2 linked regions of the Chryseolinea soli genome follow. Each later gene encodes a partner of the first gene's protein in a complex. Links are inferred from orthologs where the notes say so. Each region holds a gene or a part of one and is shown on either strand. Other genes may lie near its edges.

Region 1 (7,263 bases):
CAACTATCGTTCACCCCAAAGCAAAAAGGCGAATGGTTGTACACGCTGGCCGTAAGAGACAGTACTGAAAAATGGCAAGAGGAAAAACTTCCCGTCTATGTCGAGGCCGACGCACCCTTACGCCTGCTCTTCATCCAGGACTTTCCAACCTTCGAAACGCAATACCTGAAGAATTATCTGGCGCATGCCGGCCACAAACTCACCTTGCGCTACCAGCTCTCCCAAAAGATCTTCCGCTTCGAGTTCGCCAACCGGCAACCGACCCAGATCAACCGGCTTACACATGATGTGCTTGAGGAAACAGATCTTCTCATCATGGATGACGGCGCTTTACAAAAACTCTCCGCCGGTGAGAAGAATATTCTGAAAGCGTCCGTTCACGCGGGACTGGGGGTCCTCATCCTACCCCACGCCACGAAGACCAAACCCGACGATCTTTTCCCTTTCATCCTCACACCGGTAAAAACGGATAGCGCCACCATTGCCTTGCAAGGCAAAGCCATCACATTACCCGCGCTACCGGCGCGCCTCCAAAATAATTCCACGGTTCAATCGCTCGTGCAAAACAAGAGTGGCATACTGACCGGGTATGCTTTCTCCGGAGCGGGCAAGCTTGGATTTCAATTGCTCCAGGAAACTTATCGCATGACTTTATCCGGCGACTCCGTGGGCTATGGCGCGTTTTGGTCGCCGGTGATCGAAAAATTATCGCGTCGCGCCACGCAGGCATCGTCCATACAAATCACCACACCCTTTCCGTGGTACACCGACGAACCCTTGCAAACAACCCTACTGTCATCCCAACCTAATCCAACTCTTTTCGCCGACACGACCCAGCTGCCGCTGCGGGAAGACGAACGGCTGGACGATGCGTGGCATGGACAGCTCTGGGCTGGAACACCGGGCTGGCACTCGCTTCAAACGGACGCGTCTTCGCTTCATTATTACGTGAGTGAAAAGGGAAGTTGGAATTCGCTGCGGCAAAACGCACAGCGCGAGCAAAATCAGTTGGTGTCGACGACCGGCGATTCGAGTGGAGAGCAGGTGTTGGTGCAGAAGGAACTCCCAGCGTTGTATTTCTTCCTGGCCCTCGTGGCAGCCGCTGGATTTTTGTGGTTCGCACCAAAACTTTAGGAAGATGTATGGTCAGGGAACCGTTTCGACCCAGTTTAATCAAAATACAGAACGATGGTAGTAAACTGCCACCGAATCATTCAAAAATGAACCCATGCCAGATTTCTCTAATCTCAACTTATCCTTGGCAGTTGCCTTCGATTTATAAAAATGAAAATAGTAACCACCGAGATCGTGCCGCAGGTATAGAAAATTTGTTGATTCGAACGGGAGGGACTTGTCATCAAGCCTTAAATACGTTCTTATTCCTATGCAGTTCAACTCTTCTAGCAAAAATTTAAGTCGCTCAATCTGACTTTTCTTAATTCTATTCTTTCTTATCGCTTCAAGGTCAGATACCTCTTCTAGCTCTAAATCATAAAATGTTTCAAGATCGAGCGCATCCTTCTTAATCCAAACGGTATACTTGCCGTTTTCATAAGACAAATATTCCAAATTTTGCATTTCATTTAATAAGTTAATAGCCGCTTTAAAGTTTTCTTGATCTACGGACAATCTCCCTGACATTTCGATCAAAACTTCCTTTCGCTCTTTAGAGCATGACAAAAATGTAAACATCGTTAGGACAAGCCATTGCAGCTTGTTTTTCCAGGGACAATGCATATTCTAAAGCGATATTATATTGCTATTTATAGGGCTGTATCTGGTGGGGGGACAACATCCATATTTTGACCAACGATTCTATAAAGATTTCGCTCTATGATGAGCTCTCCCTCAACTTTATGCTAAATCAACAACGTATCAAGGCAGTCACATTTTATTAACGCAAGTTCAGGTTTTTGGCTTCTTCGGCGCAGGCTTAGGATGCTGCTCGATGGTGTCTTCCAATTCCTTGTACCACGCTTCCCCGTATTTACGGACCAGGGGGCCCTTCAGAAACTTGTAGACCGGCACCTGCAATTCTTTTCCCAATGCACAGGCTGGCGAGCAGATATGCCACTTATGATAGTTGAGGGCCTCGAAGTTTTTCTTCTGGGTTACACGGATGGGATAGAGATGGCAGGAAATCGGTTTTTTCCAATCAACCACGCCGTCATTGTAAGCTTCTTCGATGCCGCACTTTAGAATTCCTTTTTTGTCGTAGATCGCATACACGCATTCGCGGCCGGCGATCACGGGCGTGCAAAGCTCGCCTTCGTCGTCTACCACGTGGGTGCCGTGTTTCTCGATTTCCTTGATGCCTTCCGGCGATAGGTATTTTTTGATTTTGGGATAAATCTCGTCGAGAATGGGGATCTCCTCTTTCGACAGGGGGGCACCGAAATCACCCTCCACGCAGCAGGCACCTTTGCACTTCTCTAGGTTGCAGACAAACTCCTTGTCGCGGATGTCGTCAGAAACCAAAATTTCTCCAATTTTCATCATAGTTCGTAAAGGTACGGACAATGCCGCGTATGTTCATCATTTTTTCAAGACAACCCCCTGGGCCTTAAGGGCAACATCCATCCTCAACCAAATAAGTCGAATTGCAAATGCTCGCTCACATTCACATCGCGCTGAATGGCCTGGGCGGAGAATTGCCGGGAGAAAAATCCCATATAGAAGACGGGCAGGTTGATGAGATGCGACTCCAGTTTGTGCACCGACAACGCCGTGTTCATGCCCATCACCAGCATGTTGTTTTGATAGAGGCGCACCAAATGTTTGTAGAATTGGATGTTGCTGGTCACTTTCGATAAACTGTCGAACCCCGTGCCCCCGATATACTTTCGCAAGGTGTCGGGATGGTCTTCGGTGTAGTGCTGGTAGGTGAGCCGGTCGTTGAGGACGAAGGTGAACGGCACCACAAAGCTAAAGCCCAGCGCAGACCACTTCTCCATGAGCCCCAAGGGCATGTCCAGCGAAAACGGGTCGACCAGGCAGAGGACTGCAACTTTATGGCCCCGTTTTGATGTTGGTAGGGAAGTTCTGAAGCGGTCGGTCAGTTCCGGCAACGCATCGGAAAAGACAGAGACGTTTTTTTCAGGCCCGTATTTCTTCACGCGCACCTGCAGGGCGTAGGCCTGTTCCGGGTCGCGCTCACAAAATATCCACCGATGAATGGGAAGATCGCCGGCCAGCGTGGCGAGTGCAACGCTGGGAAAGATCGCTTTTTGATGACCTGTGGAATAGAGCCCGCTACCGGAAAATGCGTCAACAAAAATAATTTCATCGGCCTTGGCCGCGGCGTTCATGATGAAGGCCTGTAGGTAACGCTGAACAAGTTGAACCTTTACTTTAAACCAGGGTTCGGCGGCGGTGATGCTCAATCCATCGGCTTGAAAATTCAGCGGAGCGACGGGCGTTTTTACGTTCAAAAAGTTTTATGTTTAGCGTTTTTCGTTATCAAAAATAAAAAGACAAAGCGGTCTGTGAAAGGCCGGCGGGAAGTATCTGAAAAACCGTGATAAAAAAACACGGCATGCCGGGCATTCCCGAATCTCTACTCTAACTTGCAGCCCATATGACGACGGATTATCTCGATAGTTTAAATGAGCCCCAACGCGAAGGGGTTGTCAATACCGAAGGACCTTGTATGCTCATCGCCGGCGCCGGCTCGGGCAAAACCCGCGTGCTCACCTTCCGCATCGCCCAACTGATGAACAAAGGGGTGGACGCGTTCAACATCATGTCCCTCACTTTCACCAACAAGGCCGCGCGCGAAATGCGCGAGCGCATCGAAAAAGTGGTGGGCCACGATGCCCGCAACCTGTGGATGGGCACCTTCCACTCCGTGTTTGCCCGCATCCTCCGCGCCGAAGCCCATCACCTGGGATACCCGAACAATTTCACGATCTACGATACCGACGATTCCAAAACGCTCATCAAGAACATCGTGAAGGAAATGGGATTGGACGACACCGCCTACAAGGCCAGCACCGTCTACAACCGCATCTCCGCCGCCAAGAACAGCCTCATCAGTTGGGAAGACTATCTGCAAAACGCCGAACTCATGGGCGACGACGCCGCCAACCTGCGTCCCGAGATCGGCAAGATCTATAAAGCCTATGCCCTGCGCACCTTCCGCGCCGGCTCCATGGATTTCGACGACCTGTTGTTCAACACCGACAAGCTTTTCAAAGAACACCTGGAAGTGCTCAACAAATACCAGCAACGGATTCATTACGTCCTGGTGGATGAGTTCCAGGACACCAACTTGTGTCAATACTACATCATCCGTAAGCTCGCCGCCGTGCGGCAGAACATCTGCGTGGTGGGCGACGATGCGCAAAGTATCTATGCTTTCCGCGGTGCGGACATCACCAACATCCTGAACTTCGAGCGCGACTACCCGGATTTGAAGGTGATCAAACTGGAGCAGAACTACCGCTCCACGCAAAACATCGTGGAGGCGGCAAACTCGGTCATCAAAAAGAACCGGGCGCAGCTCCCCAAAAATGTGTGGACGGCCAACGAGCAAGGCCCCCTCATCGAGCTGATCAAGGCCGTATCCGACAAAGAAGAGGGCAAGCTGATAGCCGGCTCCATCTTCCAGGAGCGCATGCAGCACCAGCTCAAGTTCAGCGACTTTGCCATTCTCTACCGCACCAATAGCCAGTCGCGGGCCATTGAAGAGGCCCTGCGCAGCATGAACATCAAGTATAAAATGGTGGGCGGTCTCTCCTTCTATCAACGCAAGGAGGTCAAGGACCTGCTGGCCTATATGCGTTATGTCCTTAACCAACAGGACGAAGCCTCCTTTCGCCGTATCATCAATTTGCCCAAACGGGGCATTGGCGATTCCACGGTAGATAAGATCGTGGTGGCGGCGAACGATCATAGCATGACCATCTGGGATGTTTTGCAAAATGCCGGACACTTTGTGGGTGGCCGATCTGCGGCACCCATCGAGGATTTTGTGGCTATGATCAAACGGTTTACGCTGGAGGTCGAGCGCAAGGATGCCTTTGACGCCGCTTTCGAAATTGCCAAAGGCTCCGGGCTGCTACGCGAACTCTATGAAGACAAGACCGTGGAAGGCCTGAGCCGCCATGAAAACGTCCAGGAATTGTTGAACGCCATCAAGGGGTTTGTCGAGGACCCGGAGCGCCAGGAAAAAAGCCTCGGCTCCTTCCTCCAGGAAATATCGTTGGCCACAGGCCAGGACGAAGACAAGGACAAGGATCCCGACAAAGTCACGCTCATGACCATTCACATGGCCAAGGGGCTGGAGTTCCGGAATGTCTATATCGTGGGACTGGAAGAAGACCTCTTCCCTTCTCAAATGATGCTGAGCAGCCGCGCCGAACTGGAGGAAGAACGCCGTCTTTTTTACGTCGCCATCACCCGTGCCGAGAAGCGCTTGTTCCTGTCGTATGCACTCACCCGCTATCGTTTCGGACGGCTAAAGAACTGCGAACCGAGTCGTTTTCTTGACGACGTGGATCAATCCTACATCAAGGTAAGCAGCAAGTTCGGTGGTCTGGAGTCAGCACCACCCACCAGTCAGTATGCCAAAACCCTGGTGAATGGCATAAAGAAAACCATTGCCTCCACCCCGGTGAGCAAACCACCCTCGGGCTACAAACCACCAGCTGATTTTGCTCCCAGCGACACATCCGCTCTGAAAGAAGGCATGAAAGTCGAGCATCCCAAGTTTGGGTTTGGCACCGTGCTGCAGATGGACATGAGTGGTGCCGACCGAAAGGCTCGCATCAACTTCGGGTCCGCCGGAGAGAAGACGCTCTTGCTCAGCTTCGCGAAACTTCGAATTGTAGAATAAAATCTTACATAAAACTTTTTCGCATCATTTTTTACAGCAAGGCTCAAGAGGTGTAATGTACTTTTATGGTCTGCCCCCGTGGCATACAAACCCTCTTGACCTAAATGAAAAAAGCTGCCTTCTTCCTTCTCGGTTGTTTCCTGATCTCTTGTTCCGACGAAGAAAAGTCACCTTCCATCCTGACGATCACCCCGAGCGTCGCCGACTTTGGGCAGCAGGTAACGATCGCCGGTTCGAATTTCAGCACCACCTTATTGGACAACGAAGTGAGCTTTAACGGCACCCCCGCCACGGTGACGTCGGCCACCGCCACCGAATTGACAGTGACCGTACCCGTCAACAGCACCTCGGGAAAGATTTCCATTAAAAGCCAGGGACGCCAGGTGATCAGCGCCACGGACTTTACCGTGACCTGCGGACAGTGGTTTTCTCGTGCAGCACTCCCTCAAACCGGAGAAAGCGATAATGCCATCACCTTCACCGCTCTGGGCTATGCATTTGTCATGCTGGGGCAGGCTAGCGTTGGTGGGGCACTCCAGGATGCCGTTTTATACCGATTTGATCCGACCAACAATAGCTGGACACCCAAAACCATCTACGATAAAGAGTTCTTCGCCAGCTCCTTTGCCAGCTGGGGATCGTACGAAAAAGGATTTGTGCTGGAGCCCTACGGCGGCGACCTGCACGTCTACGACGCGAACTCCGATTCGTGGTCGATAAAATCAAATCCCTATACGGCTAACAGCGGCGACAAATACCCCATAATCGCCTTCAATATTGGCAACGATGGCTATGTCATGCTTTCCGATAACAACGTCTGGAAATACAATATCGCCGGCGACAGTTGGACGAACCAGGGAGTATTCACCGGTGAACTGGATTTCTCCTACGAAATTTATGGCCTGGCCACCAGCACCAAGGGCTATCTCGGCAACGGCTCTGCCCTTTGGGAATTCGATCCTGTCACGAAGCAATGGACGCAAAAGGCGAGTGTCTCCGCCCAAACTTTTTTGATGTTTGCCACGCATGATGGCGTTTACGCTGCCGACTGCAGCACCGAAGGCAAAGGTCTTTGGGAGTTCAACGTCAGCAAAAACATATGGACTCGGAAAGCAAGTCTGCCCGGCGGTCAACGATATTCGCCCTTGTTTTTCGGTCTGGGTGACAAAGGTTACGTGGGGGGCGGAAACCAGACCTCCAACGACCAACCGTTGAAGGATTTCTTCGTGTATATGCCTGCTGGTGGCATTGATTGACCCCGTCTTGATTTAAGCTGAGGTCGGGGAAAAATCGCCCCAATCTTTCCTGCCTCTAGAGCCAAATTTCAATTTTATTCCGGTTTAAACGATTTCGCGGCTGCCAGATTTTCGATTTTCGAACCGAAACAGTATACTTGCTGTTCCAAACCGTAGGTAATACGCGAATTA
Region 2 (8,093 bases), 3.8 Mb from region 1 along the record:
CGACGCTTATGAAGAGGCCTCGAAACTGGAACCCGGCGACAAGGAAATATGGCTGAATTGGTCGTTTATCTACTACGAACAAGGCGATCACGACAAGGCTATAGAGACCTTATTGACGGGATTTGACGAAATTCCGGATGATGCCGAATTTTTCTACCGCATGACGGTATACCTCATCGAAGCTGGTCGCTTTAAAGAAGCCTTTAATTATTTGGAAAATGCTTTAATTTTGGACTTCGATGGACATACCGCCCTGTTCGATTTCTTTCCTAAGATCGAGACGCAAAAGGCGCTGTACAAGATCATCGAGCAGTTTAGAAAAGAAAATAGCTAATGAACTACGAACTTAAAAACCTGCCTGAGCGTACGACCAAGCCCAGGCAATATGGCTTTACTATGGCCATGGATAAGGGCTTGAGTATACGCGAAACGGAGGATTTTGTCAGTATTTGTGCAGATCATATCGATATCGTGAAGTTGGGATGGGCCACCTCCTTTGTGACGCCCAACCTGAAGGATAAGCTGAAAGTATACAAAGAGGCCGGTCTGCCGGTCTATTTCGGAGGCACGCTTTTCGAAGCCTTCGTGATCCGCGACCAATTCGAAGATTACCGTCGTTTATTGGATAAATATGAGATGTCGTTCGCAGAAGTGTCGGATGGCTCGATGGACATCGACCACGACAAGAAATGCGACTACATCACGAAGCTGGCCGACCAGGTAACCGTGCTTTCGGAAGTGGGGTCTAAGGACGCGGACAAGATCATCCCGCCCTACATGTGGATCGAGCTGATGCAGAAAGAGTTAGACGCCGGCGCCTGGAAAGTGATCGGCGAAGCCCGCGAAGGCGGAAATGTAGGCCTGTTCCGGTCCACCGGAGAGGTACGTTCCGGTCTGGTGCAAGAAATTCTCACGAAAATCCCCTTTGAAAAGATCATTTGGGAAGCTCCCCAAAAGGCACAACAAGTGTGGTTCATCAAACTGCTGGGCGCCAACGTGAACCTGGGCAATATCTCTCCAGAAGAAGTTATTCCCCTGGAAACCATACGATTAGGTCTACGAGGTGACACCTTCTTGCACTTCCTCGGTATAGAAAAGAAGAACACCAACACGGCGCCGCCCTTCGAGGTAGACTAAGCATACCGATTTGAGAAGACCCAAAGACTATATCCTCCTTTACTTGAAAGGCATAAGTATGGGAGCCACCGACGTTATACCCGGCGTTTCCGGCGGCACCACGGCCTTGCTCACGGGCATCTACAACGAGCTTATCGCCTCGCTGCAGGCCATCGACCGGAAAGCCCTTCAAATGTTGAAAAACCGCGATTTTGCGGGATTTTGGGAGAAAATCAACGGCAATTTTTTATTGACCATCTTTCTGGGCATCATCACCAGCATCTTTACGGCTGCCAAGGGCATGATCTACCTTTCCACGCGCCATCCTGTGGCCACTTCAGCCTTCTTTTTTGGCCTGATTGCCATTTCGGTCACCCTGATGCTCAGGGAGATAAAGAAATGGAACGGCGGCATCGTCATTGCGCTCGCAGCAGGCACCGCCATCGCCTATGGCCTATCGATTTTACCCGCGTTTCACACCCCCGACGCCCTCTGGCTCGCCTTTTTCGCAGGAATGGTGGCCGCTTGTGGCATGTTGTTGCCTGGAATTTCCGGGGGGTTTATCCTGCTTATTATCGGGAAATACCGGTATATCATCAACGCCATTACCAACTTCCAATTACCTATGTTGCTGGTATTCAGCCTGGGATGCGTTGCCGGACTATTGGGGTTTTCCAGAATTTTGGGGTGGGTAGTAGACAACTATCATGGCGCAACCGTAGCTTTGCTGGCCGGGTTGATGCTAGGCACCCTCAACAAGTTGTGGCCGTGGCGCCAGGTCATGGAATTTGTGACCAACAACAGAGGCCAGCAAGTACCCGTGTGGGATAAGAGCATTTTGCCCTGGCATTATGTGGCAGTTACCGGCAAGGACCCACAGGTTTTTCAGGCCATTTTGATGATGGCCATCGGCGTTTTCATCATGGTATTAGTAGAAAAGATTTCAGCAAGACTTAAAACAAAACTCTGAACATGGAAAAAGTATTCGGGCTAATCGGTGCCACCGTTAGCCACTCGTTTTCAAAGGCTTATTTCGATGAAAAATTCTTCCGCGAAGGACTTCGCGACTATCACTACGAATTGTTCCCCCTCTCCAACATCACGGATATTGAAGCATTGTTAAAAGAAACCAAAGGCCTCACCGGCCTGAACGTGACCATCCCCTACAAAGAACAGGTGCTGAAGTACTTGGACGAAGTAGACGGGTTTGCTAAAAAGATCGGCGCAGTGAACGTGATCAAGATCAAAGACGGCAAGCTGAAAGGCTTTAACACGGATTCGGATGCCTTTTATGAAACCATCGTGAAATGGCTTCCCGAAGGAAAAACATTTAAAGCCCTCATCCTGGGCACTGGCGGCTCTTCGAAGGCGGTTCAAGAGGCGCTGAAAAAAATGAAGATCGATTATAAGGTGGTTTCGCGTGAAGCAAAAAAAGGAAACTACACCTACGCCGACCTGGAAGCCAACCCCAAACTCATCAGCGAGTCGCTGCTCATCATCAACACCACGCCCCTGGGCATGAGCCCCAACACCGAGACCATGCCGCCGATCGACAACGAGCACATCGGTCCCGACCATTACGTATACGACCTGATCTATAACCCAGCACGCACCATGTTTTTGCAAAAAGCAGAGATGCGCGGCGCCACCATCAAGAATGGTCTGGAAATGCTGCACGTCCAAGCTGAAAAATCGTGGACGATCTGGAATAACTGACACCTACCCGGTTAAAAAAATGAAATCGCTTCTGGCAACGGAAGCGATTTTTTTATTGTTTGACCGGAACCACTAACTTGACGTTGACGTATGCGTTAAGGAAGTTATCCCAAACATCAATCCCCGAAATTATCTTCAGCCTATGGATTTCAAGCTCAGCAGTGAATACGAACCGACCGGCGACCAACCCCGGGCCATCGAACAACTAACGAAGGGCGTAGAGGCCGGTGAGCAACACCAGACCCTGCTGGGCGTTACCGGATCGGGCAAGACGTTTACGATGGCCAACGTGATTGCCCGCACCAACCGCCCAACCTTGATCCTCAGTCACAACAAAACGCTGGCCGCCCAGTTGTACGGGGAGTTCAAACAGTTCTTTCCCGAAAATGCCGTGGAGTATTTTATCTCCTACTACGACTACTACCAGCCGGAGGCCTTCATTCCATCTTCCGGATTATATATTGAAAAAGATCTTTCCATCAACGAAGAAATCGAAAAGCTCCGCCTCAGCGCAACCTCTTCGCTATTGACCGGCCGGCGCGATGTGATCGTCGTAGCTTCCGTATCCTGTATCTATGGTATCGGCAACCCGGAAGAATTTGGCAAGAACGTGATCAAGCTAAAAACCGGCGAGACCATTGTGCGCAACAAGCTTTTGTTTGCCCTGGTGGACATTTTGTATAACCGCACCGAAGTCGAATTTAAACGCGGCACCTTCCGGGTGAAGGGCGATACAGTGGACGTATTTCTGGCCTATGCCGACTATGCCATCCGCATTTACTTCTGGGGCGATGAGATCGAATCCATTCAGCGCATCGACCCCGTGAGCGGCAAAAAGATCTCGGACGAATCCATCGTCACCATCTTCCCGGCCAACTTGTTTGTGACGGGGAAGGAATCGTTGCATCAAGCCATCCGCGAGATCCAGGACGACATGGTGGCGCAAGTGAATATGTTTGAAGCCGATCGCCGCCACCTGGAAGCAAAACGCTTGAAAGAACGTACGGAGTTTGATATCGAGATGATGCGCGAGCTGGGATACTGTTCGGGCATCGAAAACTACAGCCGCTATTTCGACCGGCGACGACCCGGCGATCGCCCCTTCTGCCTGATCGATTATTTCCCCGACGATTTCCTGATGGTGATCGACGAAAGTCACGTCACGGTGCCCCAGGTCCGCGCCATGTGGGGCGGCGACCGCTCGCGCAAAGTGAACCTGGTCGACTATGGTTTTCGCTTGCCCTCGGCACTGGACAACCGGCCCCTCACGTTCAATGAATTTGAGACACTCCTCAACCAGACGGTTTATGTGAGCGCGACGCCGTCGGAATACGAGCTGCGCAAATCGGAAGGTGTGGTGGTGGAGCAAATCATTCGCCCCACTGGCTTGCTAGACCCCGAGATCGATGTGCGCCCCAGCAAAAACCAGATCGACGATCTGTTGGAAGAGATCGACGAGCGCGTGAAGAAACACGAACGCGTGCTGGTGACCACCCTCACCAAACGCATGGCCGAGGAGTTGACCAAGTACATGGACCGGGTGGGCGTGAAATGCCGGTACATCCACTCGGAAGTGACCACCCTGGATCGCGTAGAGATCTTGCGCGAATTGCGTTTGGGTGTCTTCGACGTTCTCGTGGGCGTGAACCTGCTGCGCGAAGGACTTGACCTGCCCGAAGTCTCCCTCGTCGCCATCCTGGATGCCGACAAAGAAGGCTTCCTCCGAAACCAACGCTCGCTGGTGCAGACCATTGGCCGCGCCGCCCGCAATGACCAAGGCCGCGTGATCATGTATGCCGACAGCATCACAGAATCTATGCAACTGGCCATTGATGAAACGAATCGCCGTCGCACGATCCAGCGGGATTACAACACAGCAAACGGTATTACGCCACGCACGGTCCTGAAATCGAAGGGCAACATCCTGGGCCAAACCAAAGTGGCCGACTCCAAGAAGACGCACAAATATTATGTGGAGGACGAAGAGGCTACGTTGGCTGCTGATCCGGTGGTGGCTTATCTCAGCAAGGATGAGCTTACAAAAATGGCGGACCGTACGCGGAGGGCGATGGAGAAGGCTGCCAAGGAATTGGAGTTCATGGAGGCGGCGAAGTTGCGCGATGAATATATGGCGATTCAGAAACTTTTGGAGACGAAGGTCTAATGGTGCGAAGCAGCTATGCGCCGGATGTCAAAATTCGGCTGATGAGGGATTGATTTGTGTCCAATTCATGTTGCTGAAGAACACCAATATGGGCGACCCGCCGTTGTTGGTGTTCTTCACCAACAACATTCGCATCACGGAAACATTATTAAGAACGACACGCTTCGCATCACACAAAACATTGTTAAGACAATACCCTCACCGATAACAAATCCCCTGATACGGACAATTCCGGCAAATCTCCGGATCCGTGGTCTGATCGAAGGGAGTTTCAATATCGAAAAGCTCTTCCAATGTTATTTTCAGTCGCTGCTCAAATTCCGGTAACAAGGGGTCGACATCGGTGACATACTCCCGCCCTACTTTCAATCCAAATTTAAAATCATCATCGAACAGGTTCATCCGGTTGATGAGGCCGGGGACGATGCGTGTGCCGCGGTGACTTGCGTTGGCGCGGTAGAGCAGGGCGTAGAGCAGAGTTTGGAAAGCGGCCTTGTTGCGTTTGCCGTCGCGAACAAACAGGGACTCCACGCTGTCGAAATCCAATTTGTCTTTACCGGTTTTATAGTCGATCACGCGCAAGACATCGTCTTTGCGATCTACGCGGTCGATCTTTCCGCTGAGCAACACATGGCCCGGAGGTTTGCCAATGGGCACTTGATACAACATGCCCTCCTGCTCCACAGCTTCCATCGTGAACGGGGCATAGGCCTTGTCCATTTCGATGATGCGGTGGGCAAAGCGTTTTACCACTTCGCGCACCACGAGACGTTGGCCTTCGTAGACGACCGCCTTGCCGGGCTCCAGTCCATAGGCCTTTATGAATACTTCGTCAATGAGTTGATCGATGCGCAAACCGGCGTGATCAAAATCCGCAGCCTCGATATGCTTGCTTTTCTTTTGTTCGCGGAGGCGTTTGTAGAAATGTTCCATGACGTCGTGCAGGAAGTTACCGAGGATGCGGGCATCCAGGTCTTCTTCGACGGCGTCGGGTTCTCGGATGCGCGCCACCTGGCGGAAGTAGAAGCGCAGGCGGCACTCCATGTAGGTGTTGAGGGCGGAAGGCGACAGGCCGCGGAACATGCTGTTGCCTTCGCTCAGGCGCGCCAGGGTTTGCATCACGTCTTCATTTTTTTCTACGGTGATGGGCGTGATGGGTGTGGGTTGTACGGGGTTGTGCAGTATTTTCTTTTCGAGGTGCAGGCCGCTTTCGTACATCAGTTGTTGCAGGTAGCGGCTCATTTCGCCTTGCCCCAGCACATCGGTTTCGGCATTGTAGAACAGGAAGACGTTCTCTGCCCGTTGCAGGACGCGATAAAAAAGATACGCATACATGGCATCCTGGTGCTCGACGGTGGGCAGACTATAGGCTCTGCGGATGTTGAACGGAATGTAGGATCCTTTGCCGGCCGACGAAGGGAAAGCCCCCTCGTTGAGCGAGAGGATGAACACGTTTTTATAATCCAGGTTACGCGTTTCCAATACGCCCATGACCTGCAAGCCTTTCAAAGGCTCGCCTGTGAAGGGTATCTTGTAGGCCTGGATGAGTTGACGAAAAAGACGCAAAAAAGATTTCAGCACGACAGACTTGGTGCGGGTTCGCGCCGGAGCTTCTTCCTCAGAAGTTGAGGGGGAATGTTCTTCTTCCATGTCATTGCCCATGACATCTTCCATCCGGTTCAACAGCTTCACGAAGTGAAACGCATATTCCTTGTCGAAGGTCGTGATGCCGGTCATGCGTCCGATTTCCATGACGATGTCCTGGAGATAGCCGATGATGTTCGCATCGGCCATGGTGAAGATCAGGCGATGAAGGGGTACGGCAGACGCCAGGAAGTTCCGGTGAACGTGCACCCAGTTGTTGCTCAGGATCTCCTTGCGCTTTGCATTGGCCACGGCAGCATCGGCTGCGACCACGTAGGGATGGCCCAGCAAGGCCAGCACCTGGCGGTGATTGAATTGGTCGTGACGGGCGCCGATCTGCATCTCGATCAACAATTCCACCAGGTTGTACAGCGGTGTGCTGCTCACGGGAAAACCCATGGTGATGTTGAGCTTTTCCACATCGGCCGAAAGGCCATGCAATACGGGCAGCAGGAGCTTTTCGTCGGGCAGCACGATGAGCGTGTCCTCCGGGTCGATGCCCGCTGCTAGCTGCTCACGCAAGACCTGCGCCATCACCTTGGCCTGCCCCACCGGCTGCGCGGCACCAAAGACACGGATGGATTTCGGCTGTCCGGCATCCTTACCCGACTGCAACACGGCTGTGAAATGCGACGGTATATCTTTTGAAAAGGTCTTTCCCAACACGGGGTGTTGCTGGTATTCACGGAAAAACTTGCCGGCTTCCTGGGTGTTGTTGTTGACGTAATACTCATCCAAGTCCCAATAGATGTTGGCCATGCCGCGGTCCACAAAAAAGGACATGATCTTTTCTTCGGCTTTGGTGAGTGCGTTGAAGCCCGCAAACACCAACGACTTTCCCTTCACGCGTTGCGCCATGCCTTCGGATAGATTTTCGGCTACGTGGCGATGCAACATGCCCTCATAGGCGAGGCCCTCGGCCAACAAGGCCTGACCGAAGCGGGTGTACAGGGAGAAAAGTTGATTCCATACGGTCAGGAACTTTCGCTTGTTTCCCGTTAAGTGTTCTTCAAAGCTACCCCAGAAGGTCTTTAGGAATTCGCGTTGTTCGTCGGTGAGATAGTCGAAGCTGGAATCGAGTTCTTTTTGGTGACTCAGGTCCTGAAACAGTTGGCCTGGGTTGACGAGGTATTTGTCGACCTCGTCGAAATCGCGCAGCAGCATGTCGCCCCAGAAATAGAATTTGTCGAAGGGTTCGCTGGCGGTCTCCGGCGATTTTTTCAGCAACTCAAAATGCGTCTTGAACAGGCGATGGATCAGCTCGAGCTTGTCCGGAACTTTCAGCTCCGTGAGGTCGGCAATAAAGTCTTCGATGGTGATGAGCCTGGGCGCAAACGTGGGCCGTTCCAGGAACACGCTCAGGTGTTTGCGAAAATACAGCACGGCCCGGCGGTTTGGAAAAATCACCGTCAACGCATCCAAGGGACGGTAGTTCTTATAGAGGGTTTCCGCG

The links. Proteins that work in one complex are often made in the same cells at the same time.
Region 2: the proteins of D4L85_RS17730 (region 1) and uvrB are in contact, whole or in part, in a crystal structure (PDB 7EGT), measured with the Thermus thermophilus proteins. The link is inferred for Chryseolinea soli from one-to-one orthologs. Residues at the interface, in WP_096412145.1 of Thermus thermophilus: His654, Arg656, Phe657, Gln666, Asp668, Glu669, Lys680, Arg681, Leu682, Ser683, Lys685, Tyr686, Ala687; in WP_096411307.1 of Thermus thermophilus: Glu23, Leu25, Arg26, Asp27, Gly28, Glu29, Arg30, Phe31, Arg55, Glu326, Asp327, Phe328, Glu379, Ser382, Gln383, His398, Gly400, Arg401.

What each region holds. Positions count from the first base shown.
Region 1 is NZ_CP032382.1:4,138,963-4,146,225, reverse strand. Bases 3,244-6,206 are described here. They hold D4L85_RS17730 (ATP-dependent helicase), read left to right. Parts: upstream 3,244-3,577; coding sequence 3,578-5,836; downstream 5,837-6,206. Other genes in these bases: D4L85_RS17725 (IPT/TIG domain-containing protein), read left to right, coding at 5,941-6,206; tcmP (three-Cys-motif partner protein TcmP), read right to left, coding at 3,244-3,431. Outside these bases: D4L85_RS17750 (hypothetical protein), read left to right, coding at 1-1,134; D4L85_RS17745 (hypothetical protein), read right to left, coding at 1,174-1,737; D4L85_RS17740 (DUF3109 family protein), read right to left, coding at 1,906-2,499; more of tcmP, read right to left, coding at 2,583-3,243; more of D4L85_RS17725, read left to right, coding at 6,207-7,092. UniProt on the Escherichia coli protein: A helicase with DNA-dependent ATPase activity. Unwinds DNA duplexes with 3'-5' polarity. Translocates on single-stranded DNA with 3'-5' polarity. Initiates unwinding more efficiently from a nicked substrate than double-stranded DNA.
Region 2 is NZ_CP032382.1:297,585-305,677, forward strand. What follows is about bases 2,490-5,485. They hold uvrB (excinuclease ABC subunit UvrB), read left to right. Parts: upstream 2,490-2,974; coding sequence 2,975-4,996; downstream 4,997-5,485. Other genes in these bases: D4L85_RS01050 (shikimate dehydrogenase family protein), read left to right, coding at 2,490-2,832; D4L85_RS01060 (PD-(D/E)XK nuclease family protein), read right to left, coding at 5,195-5,485. In the rest of the region: D4L85_RS01035 (tetratricopeptide repeat protein), read left to right, coding at 1-334; D4L85_RS01040 (phosphosulfolactate synthase), read left to right, coding at 334-1,137; D4L85_RS01045 (DUF368 domain-containing protein), read left to right, coding at 1,148-2,086; more of D4L85_RS01050, read left to right, coding at 2,089-2,489; more of D4L85_RS01060, read right to left, coding at 5,486-8,093. UniProt on the Escherichia coli protein: The UvrABC repair system catalyzes the recognition and processing of DNA lesions. A damage recognition complex composed of 2 UvrA and 2 UvrB subunits scans DNA for abnormalities.